DNA from 3 places in the Rhodobacter sp. JA431 genome. Region 2 is predicted to be linked to each of the others. Evidence: riboswitches for the same ligand, from Rfam matches in the RefSeq annotation. Region 2 holds a riboswitch; each other region holds the start of a gene.
The links. Region 2 has a riboswitch for cobalamin ahead of CRO18_RS08620 (TonB-dependent siderophore receptor). Riboswitches for the same ligand answer to the same signal wherever they lie in the genome.

Region 1 (4,208 bases), on a different contig from region 2:
CGCAAGGAACGGGGCGGGCAAGCGTGGTCGCGCGGGGCTCACCGCTTTGCCCAGCCCTGCATCAGCGCCTCAAACGCCGCGCGGGTGCGGGGAAGCGCGGCGGTTGGATCGAGCAGCCCCAAATCCCGCGCGCGCAGGGCGAGGTCATACAAAAGCGGCGGGGCAAGCCCCACTTGGGTGAGTGCTGCACGGTCGCTCAAAATATCACTGGCCACGCCCTGCCCCACCACTTGGCCCGCACGGAAAAGCGCGACCCGGCTCGCCAAAGCACAGGCCAGCTCCACGTCATGGGTGGAAAACACAAGCGTCATGCCGCGCGCCATCAGCCCTTGCAACAGCGCGATCAGCTGCGCCGAGCCCGCCTCATCAAGCCCCGCCGTGGGTTCATCCAGCAAAAGCACTTCGGGGCGCATCGCCACCGCACCCGCAATCGCCACGCGCCGTTTTTGCCCGCCCGAAAGCATATGCGTGGGTCGGTCGCGCAGATCAGAGATCGACAGCATTTCAAGCGCTTCTTCAACCCGCGCGCGGGCCTCCGCCGCGCTCAGCCCAAGGTTCAGCGGGCCGAAGGAGACATCTTCAAACACCGTCGCGGCGAAAAGCTGATCATCGGCATCTTGCAACACAAGCGCGACGCGGCGACGCCATTCGGTGAGCGCCTTGCGGGAATAGCCGACCGGAGCGCCCCCCAACAGCACCTGCCCGCTTTGCGGGCGCAAACTGCCGTTAAGGTGCAGCAACAGCGTGGATTTGCCAGCACCATTCGGGCCCAAAATCGCGAGGCTTTCGCCCGCCGCGACAGAGAGGCTCAGCCCATCCAGCGCCGTCACATCGCCCGGAAAGGCGTAGCGCAAAGCCTCGGCAGACAGGATGGCGGTCACAGCAGCATCCCCAACATGGCAACAGCGGCTTGCGCGGCCAAGATCGCGCCCAAGCTCGCCCAAGAGGCGCTCGCGCGGTCGCTTAGCACCCGCATCTCCCCTTGCCAGCCGCGCGCGGCCAGCCCGACCTCAAGCCGCCGCGCCCGTGCCATCGCGCGCGGCAAAAGGGCGGCGATCACTTGGCCGGTGGAGCGCAGCCAGCGCGCGCGGGTGGAATGGCCCAAACGGGCGCGTTGCGCCACGGTCATGACGGCGGCCTCTTCGGCGAGAATGAAGACGAAGCGATACATCAAAAGCGCAATTTCAACGATTTCAGACGGCAGGCCGACCCGGCGCAACCCGGCGACAAGATCGGCGGCGGGCGTGGTGGTGGCAAGGAAAATCAAGCAGGTGGTGGCGGCCAGCGCGCGCAGTACCAAAAGCACGGCCTCTTGCGCGCCCTCCGGCGCAAGGCCAATGCCCTCGGGGCCAAGTTGCACCAAAAGAACAAGCGATCCGGGGATCAAAAAGCCCAAGGGCAGCGCGGCAATGGCGAGCCAAAGCTTAAACGACACCCGTGCCAGCCCAAAGGTGACGGCGAGCATCGCCGCCGTCACGAAAACGGCCCCCGGCCACGGGGGCAAGGTCACCGCCAAGATCAAAAAGCCAAGGCCGATCAGTGCCTTCTCTGCCAAGGGGCGGTTGCGCCAGCGCCCCGTAGAGGCGATCCGGTCAAGAGAGGCAATCGACATTCAGGCTGTTTCCGTTCTTCACGCGGCGTCGCTGACGGCGCGCCCTTCCGGCTTTTGCGTGGTTTTGGCGCGTTCATGCCGACGGCCAACGACATAGCCAATGACAAACGCGCCAATCGCCGCTTGCAGGGCGAAAAGCAGGCTTTCGATTTCGCCGCTGGGCGGTTCCCAAAGCGGGTTCGCCCAAGGCACGAAACCGGGGTTTTCTGCCTCAATCAATTCAGCAGCAGCCCCATCGGCCCCGCCAAATTCGCCGCCCATCAAAAGCGGCACAACCGCCAAAACGACAACGGCCAACAACAGCCACAAGGTCCGGTTCTTGCCCATCAGCGCGCCTCCCCGGCCAAGATGCGCAGCTTTTGATCATCGGGCACTTTGCCCGCCAGCGCATCCATCACGATCACGGTCAGCAAGCCTTCGACAATGGCGAGCGGCACTTGCGTGAAGGCAAAGATCGAGCCGAATTTCACGGCCGCCCCGATAAAGCCAGAGACCGGGTCCGGATAGGCCAACGCCAGCTGCAGCGCGGTGGTGACATAGGTGGCCAAATCGCCCAGCATCGCCGCGAAGAAGACGCTGAAAGCGACCGAGAGGCCCACGCCCCGGCCCAGCTTCCAAATCCCCCAAGCAACCCAAGGGCCGACAATCGCCATCGAAAACGCATTGGCACCCAGCGTGGTCAGCCCGCCATGCGCCAAAAGAAGCGCTTGGAACAACAGCACAATCACACCCAAAACCGCCATCACCGAGGGGCCAAAGATAATCGCGCCAAGCCCGGTGCCGGTTGGGTGCGAACACGAGCCCGTCACCGAGGGGATTTTCAGCGCCGAAAGCACAAAGGCAAAAGCGCCAGAGGCAGCCAGCGTCATCCGCGCCTCAGGCCGCTCGGCCACGATTTTGCGAATTTTCAACGCCCCCGCGACAAAAAACGGGGCGGAAACCGCATACCATCCAATGGCATGGGAAGCGGGGAGATACCCCTCCATAATATGCATGTAAAACGTCCTTCCACTTCAGACGCGCCGCTTTTCGAAGGCCGGGGGCACCCCGCCCCGGGAAGGCTTGCGACGCTCGAGCGATGGCAGGTCTCCTGACTTGCGGGTCACGGAACCGGTCACCTTCCCGACTGGTGCTCCCCGTGGACAGGGCAGTCAGTGGCATACGACCGGGTCTCGCCGCTCACAGTTGCGGGGGCAGTCACGGATTTGGCCCCTGATGGGTAATCCTCACCGTGTTCCCTATTAATCCCATCCCGTTGGGAACCATCGGGGGAAGTATCCCCCCTGTCACCAAACTGTCAACCCTTGCGCCTGCGTCAAAGGCTGCGGCGCATCAGGTAAATATCCATGACCCAACCGTGGGTTGCACGCAGGGCCGCGCGGGTGGCCAGAATTTGCTCCGTCACCTCGGCCAAAGGCCCCGCCACCAGCACCTCTTCGGGCATCGCGACACAGCCGCCCCACCAGATCGAAATGCCCTGCGGATCAAGGCTTTGGAACGAACATTCGCCATCGAGCATCACCACAACCGTATCGGCGGCAGCGGGCCAGCCGTGGTCGCGGATTTGCCGCCCGGTGGTGATGACAAAGGGCGCGCCAATGTCATTCAGCGGGATCGCATGAGCTGCACAAAGCGCCTGAATCGCAGTAATGCCGGGAATGACCTTGGTGGTCAGCGCGATGCGTTTTTCCAGCCGCGCGGCGATGCGCAAGGTGCTGTCATAAAGCGCCGGGTCCCCCCAAACCAAAAGCGCGACTTTGCCATTTAGATCAGGGCATTGCGCGGTGATCTGGACAAGCCACGCCTCCGCAATCGCATCATGCCAATCATCCACGCCTTTGCGGTAAGACGGGTTTGCTGCATCGCGCACGGGCAGGTCGAACTCCACCACTTTGGTGGCGAGGTTGGTGATATGGGTGGCACAAATCGCGCGGCGCAGGCCCGCAAGGTCGGATTTGTCGGCCCCTTTAAGCGGGATCAAGATCAGATCGGCGGCATTCATCGCGGCAATCGCTTGCAGCGTGACATGGGCCGGATTGCCGGTGCCGATGCCAATCAGCGTAAGCTCGATCATCTTAGCCCTCCGGGTCGTAAAGCGGGCCGTAAAGGATCAGCGCGGGGTGGTTTGAGCGTGCCTCGGCCAGCTCCGCCGCAAGCTTGGCGATGGTGGAGCGGTGCAGGCTTTGTTCGGGGTGCCCCACGGCTTCGGCCAAAAGCGTGGGCGTGTCCGGCGAAAGCCCATGCGCGACCAAATCTGCCGCGAGCTTTGGGAAGGTGCGCTTGCCCATAAAGACAACCGTGGTCGCCGCCGGGTCGGCCAAAGCCGCCCAATTGAGCGTTTCGGGCAGATCCCCCGTCACATCGGCGCCGGTCACAAATTGCACCCGCCGCGCGGTGAGGCGGCGCGTGAGCGGCATCCCCGCCGCCGCCGCCGCCGCACAGGCCGAAGGCACACCGGGGATGATTTCATAAGAGATACCCGCCTCTTGCAGCGCGACCAGTTCCTCTTCCAGCCGCCCAAAAAGGCCAGAGTCACCCGATTTCAGCCGCACAACCTTTTGCCCGGTCAGCGCATGATCGACGAGCAAACGGCTCA
Region 2 (4,208 bases):
TGCCCCGGCGCAGCCAAAAGCATCGCCAATTGATCGGTGCACAGGTTGATGGAGACCACGCGCGCAGGCGCAGGCTCTGCCCAAGCGGGAACACTGGCGGCGAGCCCCGCCGCCAGCATCAAAGCCAAACTAGAACTGCGCACGGAAACCCACATACACCGCCCGATCCGAGGCGCCATAGCCGCTAATCGTTTGATATTCTTCGTCGAAGAGGTTTTCGATATGCAGGTAAGCCTGTTTCCCGGCGCCAAAGTCATAGCGGACGCCTGCGTTGGCGACGGTGTAATTGGCCAGCGTTCCGGGCCGGTCGATCACCCGTTCGACCGTAAGAAGCCCGGTCCAATCCGGCGTCAGCGCCATTTCGGCACTCAGGTTCAGATCATGGCGCGCAACGCCCGCCCAAGCATTGGCCGCCATGCCTGTGCCCGCGCTTTGGATATAGGTGTAATTGCCCTTGAGCGTGAGCCGCTCCGTCACCGCCGCCTCGGCCTCAAGCTCTAGTCCGCTGCGCCGGGTGGTGCCGGGCACTTGCGCATAGCAACCAAAAGCCTGCCCGCAAGAGGTCGCGGCATAGTCAAACCCAATCAGGTTTTTTGCCTCAAGCCAAAACGCCGTCGCGCGCAGGCTGGCCGCCTCTCCCCAGCGTTTTTCGACCCCAAGCTCGGCGCTGGTGCTTTTTTCAACCGCCATCGCCGCATCGCCATAGGGGCCGTAAAGCTCATAAAGCGAGGGCGCGCGGAAGCCATTGCCAAGCGAAGCCCGCAACAGCAGATCTTCTTGCAGTCGATAAACACCAGAGAGCCGCGCCGAGGTGAAACCGCCATAAGTTTCATGGTCGTCATGGCGCAGCGTGGCCGAAAGGTCCGCCCGGTCGCTCACCGCCCAGTTCAACTCAGAAAACACGCCCAAAGTGGTGACGCTGCCCTCGCCTTCCACCGACTCCCGCTTGCGATCCGCCCCAAAGATCACCCGTGCAGAGGCGCCGAGATCGGCCGCCCCCGTGTAAGACAGTTTCACCCGTTTGCCGTCAAAATCCGAAGGGGCTGTTGCCCCGTAAGAATAGCTTTGCCGGTCTGATCGGTAATAGCTCGCCTCGATCTTATGGTCGAAAGCGCCTGCGGTGATTTCGGTAAAAGCGCGCAACCCGGTGGCGCGGCGGTCGGTGTAATCTTGGCCGATATTGGCTGCGGTATCGCCCGACCAGACATCATTCTCGCCCCGGCTGTCTTCAAAAAAGCCATTGAGCCCCACCGTCACCGCATCGGTCACCTGATATTGCCCAAAGAAGCCAATCCGGTTCGCACGGAAGCCATCGGGCTCAAAATTCCCGTCGTTTTCCTCCTTGGCGGAAAAGCCGTTTGAAGACAGATGCGACAGCGTAACCGAAACCTCACCCCGTTCGGTTTTGGCCGCATAGGCATAGCTGATCTTTTGCGTGGCATAGCTGCCGTATTCCACCGCAAAGCGCTGCGCAGTGCCAAGCTCTTGCGCGCGGAAGCTTGTCAGGTTGATCACGCCGCCGACCGCGTTTGACCCGTAAAGCGCCGATTGCGCGCCGGTTAGCACTTCGACCCGGTCAATCCCTGCCACCCCCAAAGTGCCAAAGTCAAAATCGCCCTTGCCCGCGGCGGGATCACCCATCTCGATCCCATCCAGCAAAACAGGCACATATTGCGCCGGCGCGCCGCGCAAAGTGATGGTCGAAGCCGTTCCCGCCGGGCCGTTGGATTTGAAGCTGAGCCCCGGCATTTGCGCCAGCGCTGCACCAAGTCGCGTGTAAGGCGCCGTGGCCAAATCTTCGCCCGTTGCCACATGCACCGTGCTGCCCGAACGGTCCGGGTCGGTCGCCTCCAAATTGGCGCGCACCAAAATATCATCAAGCATCATAAAGTCTTGCGCCACCGCAAGCCCCGGCAAGCTTAGGCAGGTGGATACGCAAAGAAAGCGCCGAAGCGCTGGATAGAACGTCATAGACCATTCCCCCCGGGCCCCCAACGGCCCGACATGACAAGCGCAGGCCAAGGGCCTGCAATGCGAATGCTGCGGGGAAAAAACCCGCAGACGGCGACATGTCACCACTGCGGATCAAGCCGCTTCCATGGCACGCCCCGCGCCCGGAAAGGGTGATCGCTCAAGCAGGTCTCCTGGCTCACGGGTCGTCGCTTCATCGGCCTTCCCGGGGCATTGCCCAGTGGCATGTCGATGTCGCTCACCGCTCACAGTTGCGGGGGCAGCCACGGCTTCGGCTTGGGGCCGTTCCGTGTTCCCTTTTCATCCGGCTCCCACCGGAACTTGAACGCACACAAGGGATAATAATTTACCGTTTCAGTCAAGCGTTCACGGCTGCGACAGATTCTCCGCGCCGCGGTCATAGGCGAGCCAGATCAGACGGGCGAGGTCTTGGTCGATCACCCCGGTTTCTGTGGCGGCCTCTTGCTCCGCTGCCAGCCGTTCAAGCGTAGGGGCCGTTAGCCCATGCGCCTGCACAATCGCGCGGAAAAGCGCGTTGTCTTTGAAAACGCCACGGGCCGGAAAGCCCACAGCCTCATCTTCTCCCAGCACTTTGGGAAGACGATCGCGCAAAGCGGGCATGCCTGCGGGGCCACCCGCCAAGATATTCAGCACCGTTTCCAGCGGCAGGCCGGCGCGGCGCGCAAGCGGCATCATATCGGCAAGGCCCGCCCAATAGGCTTGCAACATCCCGTTATTGATCACTTTCATCACCAGCCCCGCGCCCAAAGGCCCGGTGTGGAAGATGCGCGCGGAAAGCGGCGTCAGCACCGCGCGCGCGGACTCGGCATCCGCCTCTGTGCCGCCAATGAAAATGCCGCAATTGCCCGCGCGCACCAGTTCCGGCCCGCCCGAAATTGGCGCATCCACCGCGCGCGCACCTTTGGCCGCCAGCGCAGCGGCGCGGGCCTGCAACACTTGCGGGTTCGCGGTGCTCGTGTCGATGATCAACCGCCCCTCCAGCGGCACATCAAGCAAAGCATCCAGCACCGCGCCCACGGCGGCATCGTCATAAAGGCTCAGCACCAAAACCGTGCTTTGCGCCACCAGATCGGCCAAGGTCGCGGCAAAGGGCACGCCCTCCACCGCGCGGCCACTGCGGGTCCAGCCACAAACCGTGCCGCCCTGCCCCGCCAACCGTTCGGCAATGGCTGCGCCCATCCGGCCCAGCCCGATCACACCAATCTTGTCCATCCTGCCCTCCATCGCTTCGATGCAGTGTGGCGCATGCGGGCGGCTGCGCCACACGACAGGGTGCCGCAGATCACGCGCCGAAGGTGCGCTCCAACACGCCAAGCCAGTTTTCATGGGCGATTTTGGCGATCAGTTCTTCGCCATAGCCATGTTCGCGCATTGCGCCAATCAGCCCTTGCAGCCCCGCCACATCGCCCAGAACCTCGGCCACATCGGCCCCATCAAAATCGGAGCCAAGGCCCACATGATCCTCGCCCAGCCGTTCGAGCAGGTAATCAAGGTGGCGCAAGGTGGGTACCCAGCCGCGATCCGCCGCCTTCAACCCATCTTCATTGAGGAAGTTGACCGCGTAATTCACCCCAACCATGCCGCGGCTTTCACGGATCATCTTCAACTGCCGATCGGTCAAGTTGCGCGACGAGGGGCAGATTGCATGGGCATTGGAATGGGTGGCGACCAGCGGCGCATCAGAAAGCCGCGCCACATCGTCAAAGCCTTTTTCGTTGAGATGGCTTAAATCCACCAAAACTTTGAGCGCATTGCATTCTTTGACAAGCCGCTTGCCTGCCTCCGTCAGCCCCGGCCCAGTATCGGGCGAGGAGGGGAAGCAAAACGGCACGCCGTGACCAAAGATCGTGGGCCGCGACCAGACCGGGCCGAGCGAGCGCAGCCCCATCGCATGGAAACTGTGCAGCGCATCAAGGTCTTCATCAATCGCCTCGGCCCCTTCCATATGCATCAGGCCCGCAATGACCCCCTCGGCCATCGCGGCGCGAATCTCCCCCGACGTGTGGCACAGCCGGAACGCGCCCTTCGCGGCGCGCTCCATCCACAAAAGATGCCCCGCCGCCGCAAAAGCCACCGGAAGACCGCCTTCAAAATCAATCAAATCGGGCAGCGGCAGCGCATAGGGCGGGTTGTCCATCTGCGTCATGACCTCCGCAAAATCATGCGAAACGGGGGACGGCACATAGATCGCAAAAAAGCCCCCCGCAAAACCGCCC
Region 3 (4,208 bases), on a different contig from region 2:
GTGCAAATAGCTGCCCGTTATCCTGCCATTGGCCGAAATCGCACCCTCTGCCTGGCCCTCAATCCGCGCAAAGGGGCGGGCGCGGTCCGCGCCCTCGGTCTTGCCAATGTGAATCTCATAGCCTTCAACATCAAGCCCGGTGGGCGCATGGGTGGCGCGGGTGCGGGTCAGGCGCTTGTCGGGGGTCATCACCGTGTCGACGTCCAACAGCCCCAGCCCCGGCGTGGTGCCCGGCGCGCCTTCAATGCCATCGGGGTCGGCGACCGAGCGGCCCAGCATCTGATAGCCACCACAAATGCCCAGCACATGACCGCCGCGCCGCACATGCGCTTGCAGGTCAATGTCCCAGCCCTGATCGCGTAAAAACGCCAGATCGCCGCGCGTGGATTTGGAGCCGGGGACTATCACCAGCTTCGCCTCGCAAGGGATCGGCTGGCCCGGCGTGACCATCACCAAATCCACCCCCGGCTCGGCGGCAAGCGGGTCAAGGTCATCAAAATTCGCAATCCGCGAGAGCGCAAGGCAGGCGATCACGGTACCCCCCGATGTGCGCCCCGAGCCAAGATCCAGCGCATCTTCGGCAGGCAGCAAATGCGCTTGGCGAAACCACGGCAAGGTGCCAAAGCCGTGCCAGCCGGTGCGGGCTTCGATGAGCCGATAGCCATCGTCAAACAGCGATACATCGCCCCGGAACTTATTGATCAGAAAACCAGAAATCATCGCGGCATCGTCTGGATCCAGCACCGCTTGCGTGCCGATGATCTGCGCAATCACACCGCCCCGGTCAATATCGCCCGCCAGCACCACCGGCACATTGGCCGCGCGCGCAAAGCCCATATTGGCGATATCGCCTTGGCGCAGGTTGACCTCCGCCGGGCTGCCCGCGCCTTCGACGATCACCAGATCATGGCTGGCTTTCAGCCGCTCAAAACTCTCCAGCACAGCGCCCATTAGCTGCGGTTTGAGCCCCGCATAATCGCGCGCCTTGGTGGTTGTGAGCCGCTTGCCTTGCACCACGACCTGCGCGCCCACATCAGTCTCGGGCTTGAGCAAGATCGGGTTCATATCGACCATCGGTTCGAGCCCGCAAGCGAGCGCCTGAAGCGCCTGCGCACGGCCAATCTCGCCCCCATCCGCCGTCACGGCGGCATTGTTGGACATATTTTGCGGCTTGAACGGCGCAACCTTCAGCCCCCGCCGCTTTGCCGCGCGGCACAACCCCGCCACCAGCATCGACTTGCCGACGTTTGAGCCAGCGCCTTGGATCATCAGGGATTTCATGCCCGGCCTCCGGTTGTGTTGTACGTTTGGGAGCCTCCGGCGGAGGTATTTTGTGCCAAGAAGAAAGGGGCGCGGCAAATATTATAGCGGCGCTGCGCCTTGGGCCGCCGCAGCGGGGAAGACGCAGCGCTTTCTCCTTGGGCGGTCATCGGGACCTCTCCCTGTACCGCAGTCAAAGCCTCACAAAGCAAGGTTAACGACTCCTTAACGTGCCCGTTTCTTCTTGGCCGAAATACCTCGGGGGTCTGGGGGCCGCGCCCCCAGCCGTTGCCTTAAAACTCCACGCCCGCTTGCCCTTTGATGCCCGAGCGGAACGGGTGTTTGATCTGCCCCATCTCGGTCACCAGATCGGCCAGCTCTATCAACTCGGGCGCGGCATTGCGGCCCGTCAGCACGACATGGGTCATTTCGGGTTTTTCGTCGCGCAAGAAGGCAAGCACCTCGTCGCGGTCAAGATAATCATAGCGCAGCGCGATATTGATCTCGTCCAAAAGCACCATGCGGATCTCGGGGTTGCGGATCAGCTCTTTCGCCTTTTCCCACCCCGCTTTTGCCGCCGCCACATCGCGTTCGCGGTCTTGGGTTTCCCAAGTGAAACCCTCGCCCATCGCGTAGAACTGGCACAGATCGCCAAAATGGGTGGTCAGCAAGCGCCGCTCGCCCGTGTCCCAAGCGCCTTTGATGAATTGCACTACCGCGCAGGGCATTTCATGCGCGATGCAGCGCAGAATCATCCCAAAACCAGAGGAGCTTTTGCCCTTGCCAGAGCCGGTATGGACGATGATCAGCCCCTTTTCGCCGGACTTGCCCGCCATGATCTTATCGCGTGCGGCCTTTTTCTTCGCCATCTTCGTGGCATGCCGGGCCAGATCGTCGGGTTTCTCTTCCGGGGCGCTGTCGTTTTCAGACGTCATCGGGGCGGTCCTCGCGCTTGACAATGGCAGGCGTCTCGCCCACTCAGGGGCGGCGCTGGTTTCTGTCCTATGACAGGCGAAGAGGGAATGCGACAGGGTTTGCGACTGAAACAGTCAAAAACACGAAACGCAGCCGCCCCCGCGACCGTGACCGGAGAGGGCGCCCCGCACCACTGGCAAAAGCCGGGAAGGGGGGGCGACCGTGGGGTTTAGGCCTCGCATCCGCAAGCCGGGAGACCTGCCAGCGTATGTGTTTCGGGCGGACGGGGTGTGCCGCGACCGGGAGGGGCTTCATGCCCGTCTTCGGCCCCGCCCCCAAACCCATTAAGGAGGGGTGATGGCCACCACGCTGCACGTTTGCACCACTTGCCGCCGCGCAGGTGTTGAGCCCGAAGGCGAGGCCCGCCCCGGCGCGCTTTTGCACGCTGCGCTTACCGATCTGCCTTGCCCCGAGGGGGTTACGGTGGTGCCGGTTGAATGCCTATCGGCCTGCACACAGGGTTGTTCGGTGGCGCTTTCGGCCCCCGGTAAATGGTCCTACGTCTATGGCCGCATGGGCCCCGAAGATGCCGCGACCATTTTGGAAGGCGCAGCGCTTTACGCGCAAAGCGCCGATGGCCTCGTGCCGTGGCGCGCGCGGCCCGAAATTTTCCGCAAGCAAAGCCTTGCCCGTATTCCCCCGCAAGATCTGCCCGTTCAGGAGTAAGCCATGTCGGACCTCGTCAAAATTCCCGTCACTGTGATCACCGGCTTTCTGGGCGCGGGCAAAACCACGCTGATCCGCCATCTGATGGCGAACCCGCAGGGCCGCACGCTCGCGGTGTTGGTCAATGAATTTGGCACCGTGGGGGTGGATGGGGACATTCTGCGCCAATGCGCCGATGAAAACTGCCCCGATGAGAACATTGTCGAACTGGCCAATGGCTGCATCTGCTGCACCGTGGCGGATGATTTCATCCCGACGATTGAGGCGCTGATGGCGCGGCCCAATCGCCCCGATCATATCTTGATCGAAACCTCGGGCCTTGCGCTGCCCAAGCCGCTTTTGAAAGCCTTTGACTGGCCCGCGATCCGCTCGAAAATTACCGTTGATGGTGTGATTGCCGTGGCGGATGCCGAGGCCGTGGCGGCGGGCCGTTTTGCGCCCGATGAGGCGGCGGTGGATGCGCAGCGCCAAGCCGATGACAGCATCGACCATGAAACGCCGCTTTCGGAAGTGTTTGAAGATCAGATCGCTTGTGCGGATTTGGTGCTTTTGTCGAAAGCCGATCTCGCGGGCGAGGCAGGCTTGGCCGCCGCGCGCGCGGTGATTGAGGCCGAAGCCCCGCGCAAGCTGCCGATCTTGCCGATGGTCGAGGGCACGATTGACCCGGCGGTGGTCTTGGGCATTGGCGCGGCGGCGGAAGATGATCTGGCCGCGCGGCCAAGCCACCATGATGGGGCCGATGATCACGAGCATGATGATTTTGAAACTGTGGTGATTGAGCTGCCCGAAATCACCGACCCGGCGGCGCTGGTGGCGGCGATTGAACGCTTGGCAACTGAGCAAAACATTTTGCGCGTCAAAGGCCATGTCGCGGTGGCGGGCAAGCCGATGCGTTTGCTCGTTCAGGCGGTGGGCGCGCGCGTGCGCCATCAATATGACCAGCCTTGGGGCGACCGCGCCCGCCGCTCCGCGCTTGTGGTCATTGCCGAGCATGATGATGTGAATGAAGCCGCGATCCGCGACGTGCTGCTTTCCGGGGTGTCTGCCTGATGCATGTCGTCTTCCGCGAAAGCCACGGGCTTGAGGAAACCGAGGTGCCGACCGATCTTGGTCAGCGCCCGGCGGACCTTGTGGCGCTGTCTTTCTCTGACAGCGACCTTGGCGCTTTCGCGGCGGGCTGGAAACGGGCGGGCGGCAAACTGCCGACGCTGCGGTTGGCAAACCTTGTGGCGCTGCGCCACCCGGTTTCGGTCGATACTTATGTGGAAAATACACTCTCCGGAGCCAAGGGCATTTTGATCCGCCTG

Region 1: another riboswitch for cobalamin. It lies ahead of CRO18_RS05590 (energy-coupling factor ABC transporter permease); the one in region 2 lies ahead of CRO18_RS08620 (TonB-dependent siderophore receptor).
Region 3: another riboswitch for cobalamin. It lies ahead of CRO18_RS05650 (DUF1636 domain-containing protein); the one in region 2 lies ahead of CRO18_RS08620 (TonB-dependent siderophore receptor).

Annotation. Positions count from the first base shown of each region.
Region 1 covers NZ_OBMP01000002.1:392,144-396,351, forward strand. The annotation lists gene CRO18_RS05575 (energy-coupling factor ABC transporter ATP-binding protein) at 39-881, opposite strand; gene cbiQ (cobalt ECF transporter T component CbiQ) at 878-1,612, opposite strand; gene CRO18_RS05585 (energy-coupling factor ABC transporter substrate-binding protein) at 1,631-1,939, opposite strand; gene CRO18_RS05590 (energy-coupling factor ABC transporter permease) at 1,939-2,607, opposite strand; cobalamin riboswitch at 2,675-2,894, opposite strand; gene cobF (precorrin-6A synthase (deacetylating)) at 2,928-3,686, opposite strand; gene cobA (uroporphyrinogen-III C-methyltransferase) at 3,688-4,208, opposite strand, start outside.
Region 2 covers NZ_OBMP01000003.1:365,963-370,170, reverse strand. The annotation lists gene CRO18_RS08625 (ABC transporter substrate-binding protein) at 1-155, opposite strand, end outside; gene CRO18_RS08620 (TonB-dependent siderophore receptor) at 130-1,971, opposite strand; cobalamin riboswitch at 2,117-2,311, opposite strand; gene CRO18_RS08615 (NAD(P)-dependent oxidoreductase) at 2,338-3,204, opposite strand; gene CRO18_RS08610 (dipeptidase) at 3,275-4,208, opposite strand, start outside.
Region 3 covers NZ_OBMP01000002.1:404,685-408,892, reverse strand. The annotation lists gene CRO18_RS05660 (cobyric acid synthase) at 1-1,281, opposite strand, end outside; gene cobO (cob(I)yrinic acid a,c-diamide adenosyltransferase) at 1,554-2,195, opposite strand; cobalamin riboswitch at 2,235-2,456, shown strand; gene CRO18_RS05650 (DUF1636 domain-containing protein) at 2,533-2,901, shown strand; gene cobW (cobalamin biosynthesis protein CobW) at 2,905-3,951, shown strand; gene cobN (cobaltochelatase subunit CobN) at 3,951-4,208, shown strand, end outside.